DNA from 2 places in the Streptomyces noursei ATCC 11455 genome. Region 1 is predicted to be linked to the other one. Evidence: riboswitches for the same ligand, from Rfam matches in the RefSeq annotation. Region 1 holds a riboswitch; the other holds the start of a gene.
The links. Region 1 has a riboswitch for cobalamin ahead of SNOUR_RS14625 (ribonucleoside-diphosphate reductase subunit alpha). Riboswitches for the same ligand answer to the same signal wherever they lie in the genome.
Positions count from the first base shown of each region.

Region 1 (7,243 bases):
CGGCCCCGCCGGGACCCGACCCGGCCCACCCCGCGCCCCAGTCGGCGGCGCCGGCCGGCGGCGGGGAGCCGACGAACCACGCCGACTTCATCCGGTCCTTGGCCTCGCTGACCGCGGCCGCGACCGGCTGCCGCACCGGCTTCCCGCCCGGCACGCCCAGCGCCCGCCAGCCCAGCCCCGACAGCGTGTTGGTCATCTCCTGCGCGACCGCCGGGGTGACCACCCGCTGCGGCTCGGTGCGCTCGAACCCGGTCACGGCCCTGCCCTGGTGACTCATCTTCGCCACCGCGTACGGCTCGGCGTGCAGCCCGCCGTTGGCGAAGGTGGTGTACGCGCTGGCCAGCCGGACGGCACTGGGTGCCGAGGTGCCCAGCGGGAAGGTCTGCTCCAGCTGCGCCAGGCTCTCCTTGCGCAGCCCGAGGCCGAGCGTCAGGTCCCGGATCCGCTCCAGCCCGAGCTGCTTCCCGGCCTGCACGAACGGGATGTTGTCGCCCCGCATCAGGGCGCCGCGCAGCTCCTCGGCCCGGCTGGGGGCGTCCACCGGGCGCGGCTGGTCGCCGTACTGCTCGGCCTCCTGCTGGAGGGCGGTGGCCAGCACGAACGGCTTGAAGGCGGAGCCGGCCGGCACCGCCGTGGTGTCGGCGTTGTTGCTGAAGTGCCGGGTGGCGTCGGCGCCGCCGTAGAGCGCGACGATCGCGCCGTCGCCGGGGCGCACCGAGGCCGCGCCGAACTCCACGAAGGTGTCCGCGGCGCGCTTCTTCGGATCGAGGCTCTTCGTCCGGACGCCGTCGACCGCCTGTTCCAGCCGGAGGGTGCGCTGTTTGTCGAACGTGGTGTGGATGCGGTAGCCGCCGCGGGCCAGGTCCTTGTCGGTCAGCCCGGTGGCGCTCTTGACGAACTTGTTGGCGACGTCGACGAGATAGCCGATCTGGCCGGCCTGGCTGGTGGGCTTGGCCACCGGGTGCGGCTCGGGGAAGTCGCGGTACTGCGCCCGCTCCTCCTGGCTCATCGCGCCGGTGGCGACCAGCCGGTCGAGGATCCACTTCCAACGGGCCACCGCCCGGGCGTGGTTGGCCTTGCTCAGCCCCGGGTCGTACTGCTCGGAGCCCTTCAGCACGGCGGCCAGCAGGGCGCCCTGGCTGGGATCGAGGTCCTTGGCGTCGATGCCGTAATAGGCGTGTGCCGCGGCCTGTATGCCGTTCGAACCGCGGCCGAACCAACTGGTGTTGAGATAGCCCCGCAGGATCTCCGGCTTGGACTTCCGGTTGTTGACCTTCAGCGCGATGATGAATTCCTTCACCTTGCGGGCGGCGGTCTGGTCCGGCGAGAGATAGGTGTTCTTCACGTACTGCTGGGTGATGGTCGAACCGCCCTGGGTGTCCCCGCCGGAGAGCATGTTCACCACGGCCCGGCCGATGCCGGTGAGGGAGACCCCGTGGTCCTCGTAGAAGGTGGCGTTCTCCGCCGCTATCACCGCGTTCTGGACGTGCTTGGGCACCTTGTCGAGGGTGACGTTCTGCCGGTTGACGGCGCCGACGCTGACCATCTGGCTGCCGTCCGCCCAGTAGTAGACGGTGGCCTCGCGGGCGGCCAGCGCGTTCTCGTTGGGGATGTCGATCTTCGCGTAGACGAACGCGAACAGCCCCGCCAGACAGGCGAGGACGAAGGTGAACGTGCCCAGCCACAGGCGCCACGACGGCAGCCAGCGGCGCACCCCCTTGCGGCCGAGACGGGGGTAGTCGATGTATCGGCGACTTTTCTTCCTGCCCTCCATATCTGCGTAGATGTGGTGGCACGGGCTCCGGTTGCCGCTCCGGCCACCCGCTAATCGAACGCTCACATTCGGCGGGTGGCCGGACGACAGGTCGGGCGGCCGGGATCAGAAGTCGTCGTCGAACGAGACCGAGCCCTCGACGGCGACCTGGTAGGCCGAGGCGCGCCGCTCGAAGAAGTTGGTCAGCTCCTGGACGTTCTGCAGCTCCATGAAGGAGAACGGGTTCTCCGAGCCGTACACCGGGGCGAAGCCCAGGCGTTGCAGCCGCTGGTCGGCCACGCACTGGAGGTACTCGCGCATCGAGTCGGTGTTCATGCCCGGCAGGCCGTCGCCGCACAGGTCGCGGGCGAACTGCAGCTCCGCCTCCACGGCCTCCTTGAGCATGTCGGTGACCTGCTGCTGGAGCGCGTCGTCGAAGAGGTCGGGCTCCTCCTCGCGGACGGTGTCCACCACCGAGAACGCGAAGTCCATGTGCATGGTCTCGTCGCGGAAGACCCAGTTGGTGCCGGTGGCCAGGCCGTGCAGCAGGCCGCGCGAGCGGAACCAGTACACGTACGCGAACGCGCCGTAGAAGAACAGGCCCTCGATGCACGCCGCGAAGCAGATCAGGTTCAGCAGGAAGCGGCGGCGGTCGGCCTTGCTCTCCAGCTGGTCCAGCTGCTCGACGTGGTCCATCCACCGGAAGCAGAACTCCGCCTTCTCGCGGATGGACGGGATGTTCTCCACCGCGGCGAAGGCGGCGGCCCGGTCGTCCGGGTCGGGGAGGTAGGTGTCCAGCAGCGTCAGATAGAACTGGACGTGCACCGCCTCCTCGAAGAGCTGACGGCTCAGGTAGAGCCGCGCCTCGGGGGAGTTGATGTGCTTGTACAGCGTCAGGACGAGGTTGTTGGCCACGATCGAGTCGCCGGTGGCGAAGAACGCCACCAGACGGCCGATGAGGTGCTGCTCGCCCGGGGAGAGCTTGGCGAGGTCGGCGACGTCGGAGTGGAGGTCGACCTCCTCCACGGTCCAGGTGTTCTTGATCGCGTCCCGGTAGCGGTCGTAGAAGTCCGGGTAGCGCATGGGGCGCAGGGTCAGCTCGAACCCCGGGTCGAGGAGGTTCTTGCGGCCGCCGGTGGTGACGGTGTGGGCGGCGCCGGCGTTCTTCTCGGGTGCAGTGGTCATGATTACTGGCATGCCTCGCAGGACTCGGGGTTTTCCAGGGAGCAGGCGACCGCCTCGGGGTCGGCCACCGGCAGCTGTGCGGGGACGGACGCGGCGCGGGCCGACTGGGCGATCCGGGTCGCCGGCCGCGAGCGCAGGTAGTACGTGGTCTTGATGCCGCGCTTCCAGGCGTAGGCGTACATCGAGCTGAGCTTGCCGATGGTCGGCGACGCCATGAAGAGGTTGAGCGACTGGCTCTGGTCCAGGTACGGCGTGCGGTCCGCGGCCATGTCGATCAGGGCGCGCTGGGGGATCTCCCAGGCCGTGCGGTAGCGGTACCGGACGTCCTCGGGGATCCAGGCCAGCTCCTGGACGGAGCCGTTGGCCTCCCGCAGCGCGTCCCGGGTCCGCGCGTCCCACAGGCCCAACTCCTTGAGCTCCTCGATCAGGTACGTGTTGACCTGGAGGAACTCACCGGACAGCGTCTCGCGCTTGAAGAGGTTGGAGACCTGCGGCTCGATGCACTCGTAGACGCCGGCGATGGAGGCGATGGTGGCGGTCGGCGCGATGGCCAGCAGCAGCGAGTTGCGCATCCCGGTCGCGGCGATCCGGGTGCGCAGCGCCGTCCAGCGGTCCGCCCAGCGCGGCTCTGCGTTCGGGTAGTGGTCCGGGTGCAGCACGCCGCGCGCCGTACGGGTCGCGGACCAGGCCGCGTGCGGGCCGTGCCGCTCGGCGAGGTCGGCGGACGCCTCGTAGGCGGCCAGCATGATCCGCTCGGAGATGCGGGTGGACAGCTCCCGGGCCTCGGCCGAGTCGAACGGCAGCCGCAGCCGGAAGAAGACGTCCTGCAGGCCCATCAGGCCCAGACCGACCGGCCGCCAGCGGGAGTTGGAGGCGGCGGCCTGCTCGGTCGGGTAGAAGTTGATGTCCACGACCCGGTCGAGGAAGGTCACGGCGGTGCGGACGGTGGCGTCCAGCCGCTCCCAGTCCATCTCGCCCTCGGCGCCCAGGTGGGCCGCGAGGTTGACCGACCCCAGGTTGCAGACCGCGGTCTCGCCGTCGTCGGTGACCTCCAGGATCTCGGTGCACAGGTTGGAGGAGTGCACGACCCGGCCGGGCTCGGCGGTCTGGTTGGCGGTGCGGTTGGCGGCGTCCTTGAACGTCATCCAGCCGTTGCCGGTCTGCGCCAGGGTGCGCATCATCCGGGAGTACAGCACCCTGGCCGGCACCTGCTTGAGGGCCTTGCCCGCGGCCTCCGCCGCCCGGTAGGCGGTGTCGAACTCCTCGCCCCACAGGTCGACGAGCTCGGGCACGTCCGAGGGGGAGAACAGCGACCAGTCCGCGTCCGCCTCCACCCGGCGCATGAACTCGTCCGGGATCCAGTGCGCGATGTTGAGGTTGTGGGTCCGGCGGGCCTCCTCGCCGGTGTTGTCCCGCAGCTCCAGGAATTCCTCGATGTCGGCGTGCCAGCTCTCCAGGTAGACGCAGGCCGCGCCCTTGCGGCGGCCGCCCTGGTTGACCGCGGCCACCGACGCGTCCAGGGTGCGCAGGAACGGCACGATGCCGTTGGAGTGCCCGTTGGTGCCGCGGATCAGCGAACCGCGGGCGCGGATCCGGGAGTACGACAGGCCGATCCCGCCGGCGTGCTTCGAGAGCCGGGCCACCTGGTGGTAGCGGTCGTAGATGGAGTCCAGCTCGTCCAGCGGGGAGTCCAGCAGATAGCAGGAGGACATCTGCGGGTGGCGGGTGCCGGAGTTGAAGAGCGTGGGGGAGGACGGTAGGTAGGAGAGCGTGCTGGTCATCCGGTACAGCTCGGCGACGTCCGCGAGCGCCCGCGCCGAGTCGTCCTCGGCGAGCCCGCAGGCCACCCGCAGCAGGAAGTGCTGGGGCGTCTCGATCACCTTGCGGGTGGTGGGGTGCCGCAGCAGATAGCGCGAGTGCAGGGTGCGCAGCCCGAAGTACCCGAACCGGTCGTCGGCGCCGGCCTCCAGTGCCCTGTCGACCAGCGCGTCCAGCCGCTCGGCGTGGGTGTCGACGAACGCGGCGGTGACGTCCGCGATCAGCCCCTCCTGGTGGCCGACCGCGATCGACGCCGAGAAGGAGGTGGCGCCCTGACCGGCGGCCTCCTCGGCGACGGCGAGGGTGAGCAGCCGCGCGGCGAGCTTGGAGTACTGCGGCTCGTCGGCGATCAGCCCGGCCGCGGCCTCGGTGGCCAGCGCCCGCAACTCGGCCTCGTCGGACCCGGGGTGCCGGCCGCGCAGCGCGGCGGCGGCCACCTTGCCGGGGTCGGTCGCGGTCAGGTCCGCGGTCAGCTCGGTCAGCGTCCGCAGCAGGGCGGTGCCCGGCCCGTCCGCGTGCGCGGGAGGCGCGGCCACCACGGGCTGCACGACCTCGGCGTCTGACGCTGGCTCCGTTGGCGCGATGGTCACCTGATGCTCTCCCTCACTCGGCGGGGGCCGGGAGGGGTGGCGGCATGACGGGAGCCGTGCGGGCAGGGGGCACCCCGCGGCGAACCGGGGGTGCGCGGGTCGGCCGCGCGGCGTCCATCTGCCCATCCCTCGGGGCCCGGACGTATCGACGCCGCACCGATGGCGGTGCGGGCGTACCGTCGGCAGGTCCTCGGACTCGGGAGCGCTCGACCGGCCCTTGGGGAAAGGGCCGTGGTCCGCGCTCGCACACCGTTGCGGGACAGTTCCGGATTCGCACCGGATTCCCCTGCGGCGACAGCGAGGACGAGCATACATCTTGTGTCGCTCCCCGCACGCACCCCCACATCTTGTGTCGCCGCCTCATACCATTCCCCCAGGTGTACGAAGCGCCGACTCGCCCGGATCCCCTCCGAAACGCCTCGGAACCCCGCCGAAATCCCGCCGGCGGCCCGCCCGAAGGCGGCTCGGAGCCCGCCGGAACGCCGCTCAGGTCAGCTCGCGGGCGAACGCCCACAGCGTGAGACCGGGCACCGGGGCCCAGTCCCGCTCGGCCGCCCGCGCGAACCCCAGCCGCCGGTAGAGCCGGTGCGCCGGCAGCAGGTGCTGCTGGCTCGACAGCACCATCCCGCGCAGCCCCAGCGCCCGCGCCCGCGTCAGACAGGCCCGCACCAGGGCCTCCCCGATGCCGCGCCCGCGCCCCTCGGGCCGCACCGCCAGCATCCGGAACTCGCCCTCCCCGGGCCCGGCCAACTCCGCGTACGGGCTGCCGTGCGCCGCGAACGTCACCGCGCCCAGCACCGCCCCGTCCACCCCGTCCGCGGCCACCAGCACCTCGGCGTGCTCCGCGCGGTGCGCCACCTTCCGCAGCTCCGCCGCGTACGGATCGTGCGCCCCGCCGTGCAGCAACCCCTCGGCCAGATACACCTCCGCCACGAGCTCCCCGACCGTCTCGAACTCCGCCTGGCGTACGGGTCTGATCGTGATGTCCATGGGGCCAGTGTGACCGAGCCAACGGGCGTGTGCGGCCGGGTCGTTGAGTGCGGTCGTCACTGTCAGTGGCCGTCGTTATGGTCGGTGTCAGAGGTCTCCGCTCCGCCACTCCGCAGCTCTCCGGAAGGAGAAGGTTCCATGACCCCGCCCGGCGATCCGCTCTCCCTCCCGTCACCGGTGGGCAGGGCGTTCGACACCCGGCGGCTGACGGACTGCCCCCTCGGCCGCGTGCGTCCCCTGCACGGCGGAGGGCCGCCGCGCCCCTGGGGGAGCGCGGCGGCCCTCGACCGTAGGTGTCGGCGCGCCTCAGTGCCCCGCCGGCGCACCCGTCGTCGCCGGCGGCAGGTCGGCGACGACGCCCTTGTCGCCGAGGTCGGCGGTGTAGTCGTCGGGGGAGGTCTCGTCGGTGCCCTCAGGGGCCTTGAGGGCCTTGAGGACGACCGTCAGGACGACCGTCACCACCACGTTCAGCACGAACGCGGTGAGGCCGATGTAGCCGATCTCGCCGATCCCGGGGATCTCCGCGCTGGAGCCGCCGAAGTGCTTCTGGGTCGGGCTGGCCACCCCGTACGCGGCGAGGGTGCCGTAGACCATGCCGATCGCCCAGCCGGCCAGCAGCGCCCAGCGGTGGAACCACCGGGTGAAGAGGCCGCCGACCAGCGCCGGCATGGTCTGCAGGATCCAGATGCCGCCCAGCAGCTGGAAGTTGATCGCGACGGTCTTGTCCATGGTGAGGACGAAGACCAGCGCTCCGACCTTGACCAGCAGGGAGACCAGCTTGGCGACCTTGTGCTCCTGCTCGGGCGTGGCGGTGGGCTTGAGGAAGTCCTTGTAGACGTTCCGGGTGAAGAGGTTGGCGGCGGCGATCGACATGATCGCCGCGGGCACCAGCGCGCCGATGCCGATC
Region 1 covers NZ_CP011533.1:3,531,096-3,538,338, reverse strand. Annotated here, with positions in the region: gene SNOUR_RS14635 (transglycosylase domain-containing protein) at 1-1,774, opposite strand, end outside; gene SNOUR_RS14630 (ribonucleotide-diphosphate reductase subunit beta) at 1,880-2,938, opposite strand; gene SNOUR_RS14625 (ribonucleoside-diphosphate reductase subunit alpha) at 2,941-5,346, opposite strand; cobalamin riboswitch at 5,511-5,663, opposite strand; gene SNOUR_RS14620 (GNAT family N-acetyltransferase) at 5,833-6,336, opposite strand; gene mctP (monocarboxylate uptake permease MctP) at 6,643-7,243, opposite strand, start outside.

Region 2 (7,243 bases), 4.8 Mb from region 1:
CCAGGCACAGAAGCAGTTGGCGATCGCGGGGGCCGGCAGGCTCCAAGTCGTCGCACAACGACGGCTCATGGTCCGCGTGGCCTCCGCGCTGGCGGGCCGGATCGCGGCGGAGGCCCTGGTGACCGGCGACAGCCTGGGGCAGGTGGCCAGTCAGACCCTGGCGAACCTGGCCGCCGTCGACGAGGCCGCCACCCTGCCGGTGCTGCGCCCGCTGATCGGCTGGGAGAAGCAGGAGATCATCGACGAAGCCCGGTCCATCGGCACCGAACAGATCTCCGTACTGCCCGACGAGGACTGCTGCAAGCTCCTCGCACCGCCCCGGGTCACCCTCCGGGCCGGCCTGGCCGACCTGCGGTCGGTGGAGAAGCGCCTCGACCTGGACGACCTGGTGGACGGGCTGCTGCGGGACGTCCAGATCATGCACCCGGGGGAGACCGACGAGGAGACGGCCACCGAAGCGGGCAGCCCGGACGAGGACCCCGCCCCGGCCCGGACCGGCCCGCCCGTGTGCGGTGCGCCGGCAGGGGCCGCGCAGGCGCCGTAGTGATCGCGCCCGGTCGTACGGACGTGAACGCCCCCTCGTCGGAGGGGGCGTTGCTTCCTTACTTGGCCGCGCGCTTCTTGCGTGCCGGCTTCGACGTGGGAGCCTCGGAGGCGCGGGCGACGGCCACGAAGGGCTTGACCGCTTCCTGGAGCTTGGCCACGTTCTCGGCGCCGAGGTCGGCCTCGTACCACTTGAGATCGAGAACCTGACGGATCGCGATCTTCTTGGTGCCGTCCTCGTTCGACTCCTCGGTCTCGTATTCCTCGTCGACCATCTCGGGGACGGCGAACCGGATCGGCGTGACGCCGTCCGTCACCTCGGGATTGAGGTCGTCCTGGAGAATCGACTGCCAGTAAGTCGCCTTCTTGACAATCTGGTTGCCGACCGGAACAGGAGTGATTACCTCCTGAACACCCGGCTCATCCTTCTGCGACTCATCAACCTGGATGGTTTCCTTGACGGCCATTTTTGCGCCCCTTTCCTGTGCGGTGCACCCCAAACTTTAGTGGAAATAGGTGAGTTGAAGCCAATCGGCGACGGGGGCTAGATCATGCCGGTCTCCGCTCGCGAACGGATGGGCAAGTCAGCTGGTCATCGCCGACATCCCAGGCATTCTCCGGAAACTTCCACTCCCCGCGAGTCGCCGCCCGCGCCCGTCGGTGAACTGCTCTGCAAAACCACCCATCTCCTCTGTGACCAGCCCCTTTCCGTGCCGAATTGGCACGCTGTGGGGCGTGCCTTTCGCCCCTGCTGCCGCTTCCTTGGAATTCCTGGATTCCTGCCCCGCGTCCACGGCGGTGCCGTCCCCATCGATATCGAAGTACTTCGGGACCGGAGGACGCGGGGAGGGGAAAGGGGCGCCGGCGAGGGCGGGCGCGCGGCGACGCGTGCGGACCGGTGCTCCGGGGGTCGCGCCGCGCCCCGCCGCGGCCGAACCCTGCGCCACCTGTGTCTCATCTCATAGTCCGGCATCTGAACATGGGTGACCGTCAGGGGGACGGCGTTCTACGCTGGCCGGGCAACAGGTTCGCCCCGTCCGCCAGACGGGAGCGTCGCAAGAGGGAACCCGGTGGGAATCCGGGACTGCCCCGCAGCGGTGAGTGGGAACGACCGCCGTCATACGCACTGGATCCGGGCCGCGGATCCGGGAAGCGACGGCCAGTAGGTGCCCGCCGGAAGACTCCGGCAGGCGCGCCCGCGAGTCCGAAGACCTGCCCGTTGCCCGTGTGCGCCCCTGCGTACACGGACATCCCGGTGACCTCGAGGGCGGGTCGGCGTACATACCAGGCGGACACGTGCGTCGCGAGCGCACCGTGGATCCGCCCGGTTCGTCATCCCTTCGCGCTCCTCGTTCCCTCGCCGGGACGTTTCAGGAGACCATTTCGCGAAGGAGAGTTCCGTGACAGCGAAGCCCGCAGCCGCGGCAGCACGGGCCACCGTGTACGGCTACCCCCGCCAGGGCCGGCACCGGGAACTGAAGAAGGCCGTCGAGGGCTATTGGAAGGGCAAGGTCACCGCCGACGCCCTGACGGAGACCGCCCGCACCCTGCGCCGTGCCCACTGGCGGCGACTGGCCGACGCCGGCATCCACGAGGTGCCCACCGGTGACTTCTCGTACTACGACCATGTGCTGGACACCAGCGTCATGGTCGGTGCCGTCCCGGACCGCCACCGCGCCGCCGTCGCGGCCGACGCCCTCGACGGCTACTTCGCGATGGCGCGCGGCACGCAGGACGTCGCGCCGCTGGAGATGACCAAGTGGTTCGACACCAACTACCACTATCTCGTGCCGGAGTTGGGCCCCGACACCGTCTTCGCCGCCGACTCCGCAAAGCAGGTGGCCGAGTTCGAGGAGGCCCTCGCGCTCGGGCTGACGGCCCGGCCGGTGCTGGTCGGCCCGGTCACCTACCTCCTGCTGTCGAAGCCCGCCCCAGGCGTGGCCGCCGACTTCGAGCCGCTGACCCTCCTCGACCGGCTGCTGCCGGTCTACGCGCAGGTCCTCGCCGACCTGCGGGCGGCGGGCGCGGAGTGGGTGCAGCTCGACGAGCCCGCCCTGGTGCAGGACCGCACCCCGGCCGACCTGAACGCCGCCGCACGGGCCTACCGCGAACTGGGCACCCGTACCGACCGCCCGAAACTGCTGGTCGCGTCGTACTTCGACCGGCTCGGCGATGCCCTGCCCGTACTGGCCAAGGCTCCGGTGGACGGACTGGCGCTCGACTTCACCGACGCGGCCGCGGCCAACCTCGACGCGCTGGCGGCCGTCGGCGGACTGCCGGGCAAGCGCCTGGTGGCGGGCGTGGTCAACGGCCGCAACATCTGGATCAACGATCTGGAGAAGTCGCTGGCCACCCTCGGCACCCTGCTCGGCCTCGCCGACCGGGTCGATGTGGCGGCGTCCTGCTCCCTGCTGCACGTGCCGCTGGACGCCGCCCTGGAGCGGGACATCGACCCGCAGATCGCCCGTTGGCTGGCCTTCGCCAGGCAGAAGACCACGGAGCTGGTGACCCTGGCCCGCGGCCTGTCGCAGGGCACCGACACCATCGCCGCCGAACTCGCCGCGAACCGCGCCGACCTGGCCTCCCGAGCCAATTCGGTCCTCACCCACGACCCGGCCGTGCGGGCCCGCGTCGCGGCCGTCACCGAGGCCGACGTCCGGCGCTCCCAGGCATATGGCCAGCGGACCGTCGCCCAGCGCACCCACCTCGGCCTGCCGCTGCTGCCGACCACCACCATCGGATCCTTCCCCCAGACCGACGAACTGCGCGCCGCCCGCGCGGACCTGCGGGCCGGCCGGATCGACACCGCCGGTTACGAGGAGCGGATCAGGGCCGAGATCCAGGAGGTCGTCTCCTTCCAGGAGAAGGCCGGGCTGGACGTCCTGGTGCACGGCGAGCCCGAACGCAACGACATGGTCCAGTACTTCGCCGAGCAGCTCACCGGCTATCTCGCCACCCGGCACGGCTGGGTGCAGTCCTACGGCACCCGCTACGTCCGCCCGCCGGTGCTGGCCGGTGACATCTCCCGTCCCGAGCCCATGACGGTCCGTTGGACGACCTATGCCCAGTCACTGACCGAACGCCCCGTCAAGGGCATGCTCACCGGTCCCGTCACCATGCTCGCCTGGTCCTTCGTCCGCGACGACCAGCCACTGGCGCGGACCGCGCGCCAGGTCGCCCTGGCACTGCGCGACGAGGTCGCCGACCTGGAGGCGGCCGGCACATCGGTGATCCAGGTGGACGAGCCGGCGCTCCGCGAGACGCTGCCGCTGCGCGCCGCCGACCGCCCCGCGTACCTGGCGTGGGCCACCGATGCCTTCCGCCTGTCCACCAGCGGGGTGCGCCCGGACACCCAGATCCACACCCACATGTGCTACGCCGAGTTCGGCGACATCGTGCAGGCCATCGACGACCTCGACGCGGACGTGATCAGCCTGGAGGCCACCCGGTCCCATATGCAGGTCGCCCGGGAGCTGGCCGCCCACGGCTACCCGCGCGAGGCCGGACCCGGCGTGTACGACATCCACTCCCCGCGCGTGCCGAGCCCGGCGGAGGCGGCGGACCTGCTGCGCACCGGCCTGCGGGCCATCCCCGCCGAACGCCTGTGGGTCAACCCCGACTGCGGGCTCAAGACCCGTGACTGGCCCGAGGTGCGGGCCTCCCTGGAGAGCCTGGTGGCCGCGGCCCGCACGGTCCGTGCGGAGCTGCCGACCTCCTGACACCGGGACCGCTTGGTCGGGGAGGGGAGTCGTGCGCCCCTCCCCGACCCCCTCCCCACCCTCGGCACCTGGTCACCGCCCGGGCCAGCGCAGGGTCATGTCGGGCAGGTTCTCCATGTTGCGGTCGCCGTCGCTGGTGTCGAGCACATGGAAGCCATGGCGTGCGTAGAACGCGCGGGCCTGGGTGTTCTGCTGGAAGACGTGCAGTGACAGCCCGTCCGGACTGTGCCGTCTGACCTCGTCGAGCAGCAGGGTGCCGATGCCTCGGCGGCGCAACTCGGGCCGCAGATAGAGGTGTTCGAGCATGTCGCCTTCGAGGGCGGCGTAGCCGAGGATCTCCGTCCCCCGCACCGCCACCCACACCCGGCACGTCGTGAGGACGACCTGCTCGAACCATCGGGTCACCTGCTCGTGACCCCGTTTCTGCGCCGGCAGGTACGGCATCGCCGCCGCGCGGGAGGCCATGTGGATGTGGGCGATCGCCGCCGCGTCCGCCGTCGCCGCGAGGCGGATCTCCGTTTCCTCGTCATCACTCACGGCGGGAACCTACCGGGTCCGCCACGGCGCGATCGAGCGAAATACCGCCCAGGCCCCGCCGGTCACCTCCTGCCCGCGCACTCCGCCGTCAGGCGCGCGACGGTTTGACTCTCACATCCGTGTGAGGCTTTAACGTCCCGATCACCAGCGCGCGCAGCAGCGCCCGCAACGTGAGAGGGAGCCATCCGCCATGACGCAGCACCGCCACCACCGCCCGCTCGACGGCAAGATCGCCCTGGTCACCGGAGGCAGCCGGGGCATCGGGCGGGCCATCGCCGAACGCCTCGGCCGCGACGGGGCCGTGGTCGCCGTGGCCTACGCCCGCGACGCGGCTGCGGCGGACGACGTGGTAGCGCGCATCCGCGAGGACGGTGGCCGGGCGGTCGCGCTGCACGCCCCGTTGGGCCACCACGGCGACGCCGCCGACCTCTGGTCGGCCTTCGACGAACGGATCACGGAACACGCTCCCGGGACCCAGGCGCGGCCCGCGGTCGACATCATCGTCAACAACGCGGGCATCGGGATGCTGGCGGCCCTCCCCGCGCTGACCGAGGAGGACTTCGACAAGGTCTTCGCGGTCAACGTCCGTGCCCCGTTCTTCGTCGTACGGGAAGGGCTGAAGCGGCTGCGCGACGGCGGCCGGATCATCAACGTCTCCAGCGGCGCTGGCCGGCTGGCCATGCCCGAGGCCATCGCCTACGGCGCCACCAAGGGCGCCCTGGACAACTTCACCCTCAACCTGGCCAAGGAACTGGGTCCCCGAGGCATCACCGCCAACGCGGTCGCGCCCGGGATCATCGACACCGACGTCAACGCCGAGTGGCTGCGCGGCAATCCGGCCGCGGAGGCGGACGCCGCATCGCGGGCCGCGTTGGGCCGGGTCGGCCAGCCGGACGACGTGGCCGACATCGTCGCGTTCCTCGCCTCGCACGACGCGCGCTGGGTCACCGGGAAGGTGATCGACGCCACCGGCGGCGCCAGGCTGTGACGACGGACGAGGCCGGGTCCGCGCCGGACACCGCGGACCCGGCCATGACCCATCGGACGGACCCTAGGGCCGCAACACCCCCCACCACACGGCCCACGGCACGAAGCCGATGGTGGCGAGGGCGGCCGGCGCGAGTCGGAGCAGGGCCGCCCTGCCCCGGGTGCGGTGCCTGCGCAGGACGGCGGCGACCGTGACACCCGCCGACACGAGCACGGCGATGGCGAGCGTCCGCACGGCCAGCCAGGCCAGCGGGCGCCCCCACAGGACGGGTGCCGCGGCCCCGTCGCCCGCCACGTACACCGCGAGCGGGCACAGCGTCGCGCCCACGACGGTGAGCAGGCCCAGTCCGGACAGCCAGCGCCCGGGGCGTACGGCCGGGCCCCGGCGCAGGACGGCGCTCAGGGGGTAGGCGGCGAAGCCGACGCACAGCAGGGCGGGGAGGAGCCATGCCCACCAGGTGCGGCCCGGGACGGGAGTGCTGGACATGGCCTGGGGCGGTGCGGGGGCGGTGCGGGACTCGGGCGGGTGGCCGGCCGCGACGGCCCGGATCCAGGAGGTCATGGTCCGGGCGTAGCCGGGCGGCAGCTCTCCCAGTGGCTTGCCGTGGAACAGGGGGCCGCCGATGCGGTCGAAGCCGTCCGTCGTCCGGTGTCCGTTGTGCGCGGCGCCGGGCACGAAGCCGATGACGACGTGCCTGTTGCCTGCCCGGTCGAGGGACTCCCGGAAGATCCGTGCGCTTTCCCCGGGCGGTATCTGGTTGTCGTAGACGCCCCACAGCGCCAGTACCGGGGTGTGGTGCAGACGGTTCAGCACCGGCCGGGGGTCGTGGTCGGCCGCGGGAAACAGGCCGGTGGAGTCCATGAGTTGGGCCGCCGGGCCGGCGACCACGCCGCGGAAGGAACCGCCGACGCCCCGGTGTTGCAGATGCATGCCGAGATTCCATGTCTCGGTGCGCAGCGGCGAGTAGCCGGACCCACCGAGCGTGATCAGGAAGGCGACGTCGGAGGAGCGGGCGGCGGCCAGCGGCGCCACCCAGCCGCCCTCGCTGAATCCCCAGAGCCCGACCAGGTGCGGATCGACGTCCCTGCGTTCGCGCAGCAGGCGTACTCCGGCCAGCGCGTCGTCCGCCAGCAGGTCGAAGTCGCGGTGGGTGGTGGAGTATCCGACCGTCCGCTTGTCGAAGACGAGCGTGGTGATGCCGGCGCGGGCGAAGACCTCGGCCTCCTGCCGGTACTCGTCCCGCGGGCCCGGACCCGAGCCGCCGATGAGCACGATGCCCGGGCTGGTGGTGGAGCGGGTGCCTGGACGGGTGCCTGGCGGGTCCGGGCGGGTCAGTACGGTGCCGTGGAGGACGAGGCCGCCACCGCCTCGGAAGGAGACGTCCTGGCGGACCGGGTCGCCGTCCTTGGTGTCCGCGTGGGCCCGCGGTGCGGCGAGCAGCACGGCGAGCGCCACC
Region 2 covers NZ_CP011533.1:8,326,094-8,333,336, forward strand. Annotated here, with positions in the region: gene thiI (tRNA uracil 4-sulfurtransferase ThiI) at 1-544, shown strand, start outside; gene SNOUR_RS35550 (Lsr2 family protein) at 603-1,010, opposite strand; cobalamin riboswitch at 1,551-1,777, shown strand; gene metE (5-methyltetrahydropteroyltriglutamate--homocysteine S-methyltransferase) at 1,944-4,262, shown strand; gene SNOUR_RS35560 (GNAT family N-acetyltransferase) at 4,335-4,799, opposite strand; gene SNOUR_RS35565 (SDR family oxidoreductase) at 4,990-5,787, shown strand; gene SNOUR_RS35570 (alpha/beta hydrolase family protein) at 5,851-7,243, opposite strand, start outside.
Region 2: it holds a riboswitch for cobalamin, as region 1 does, so the genes downstream of both, metE (5-methyltetrahydropteroyltriglutamate--homocysteine S-methyltransferase) here and SNOUR_RS14625 (ribonucleoside-diphosphate reductase subunit alpha) in region 1, are expected to answer to the same signal.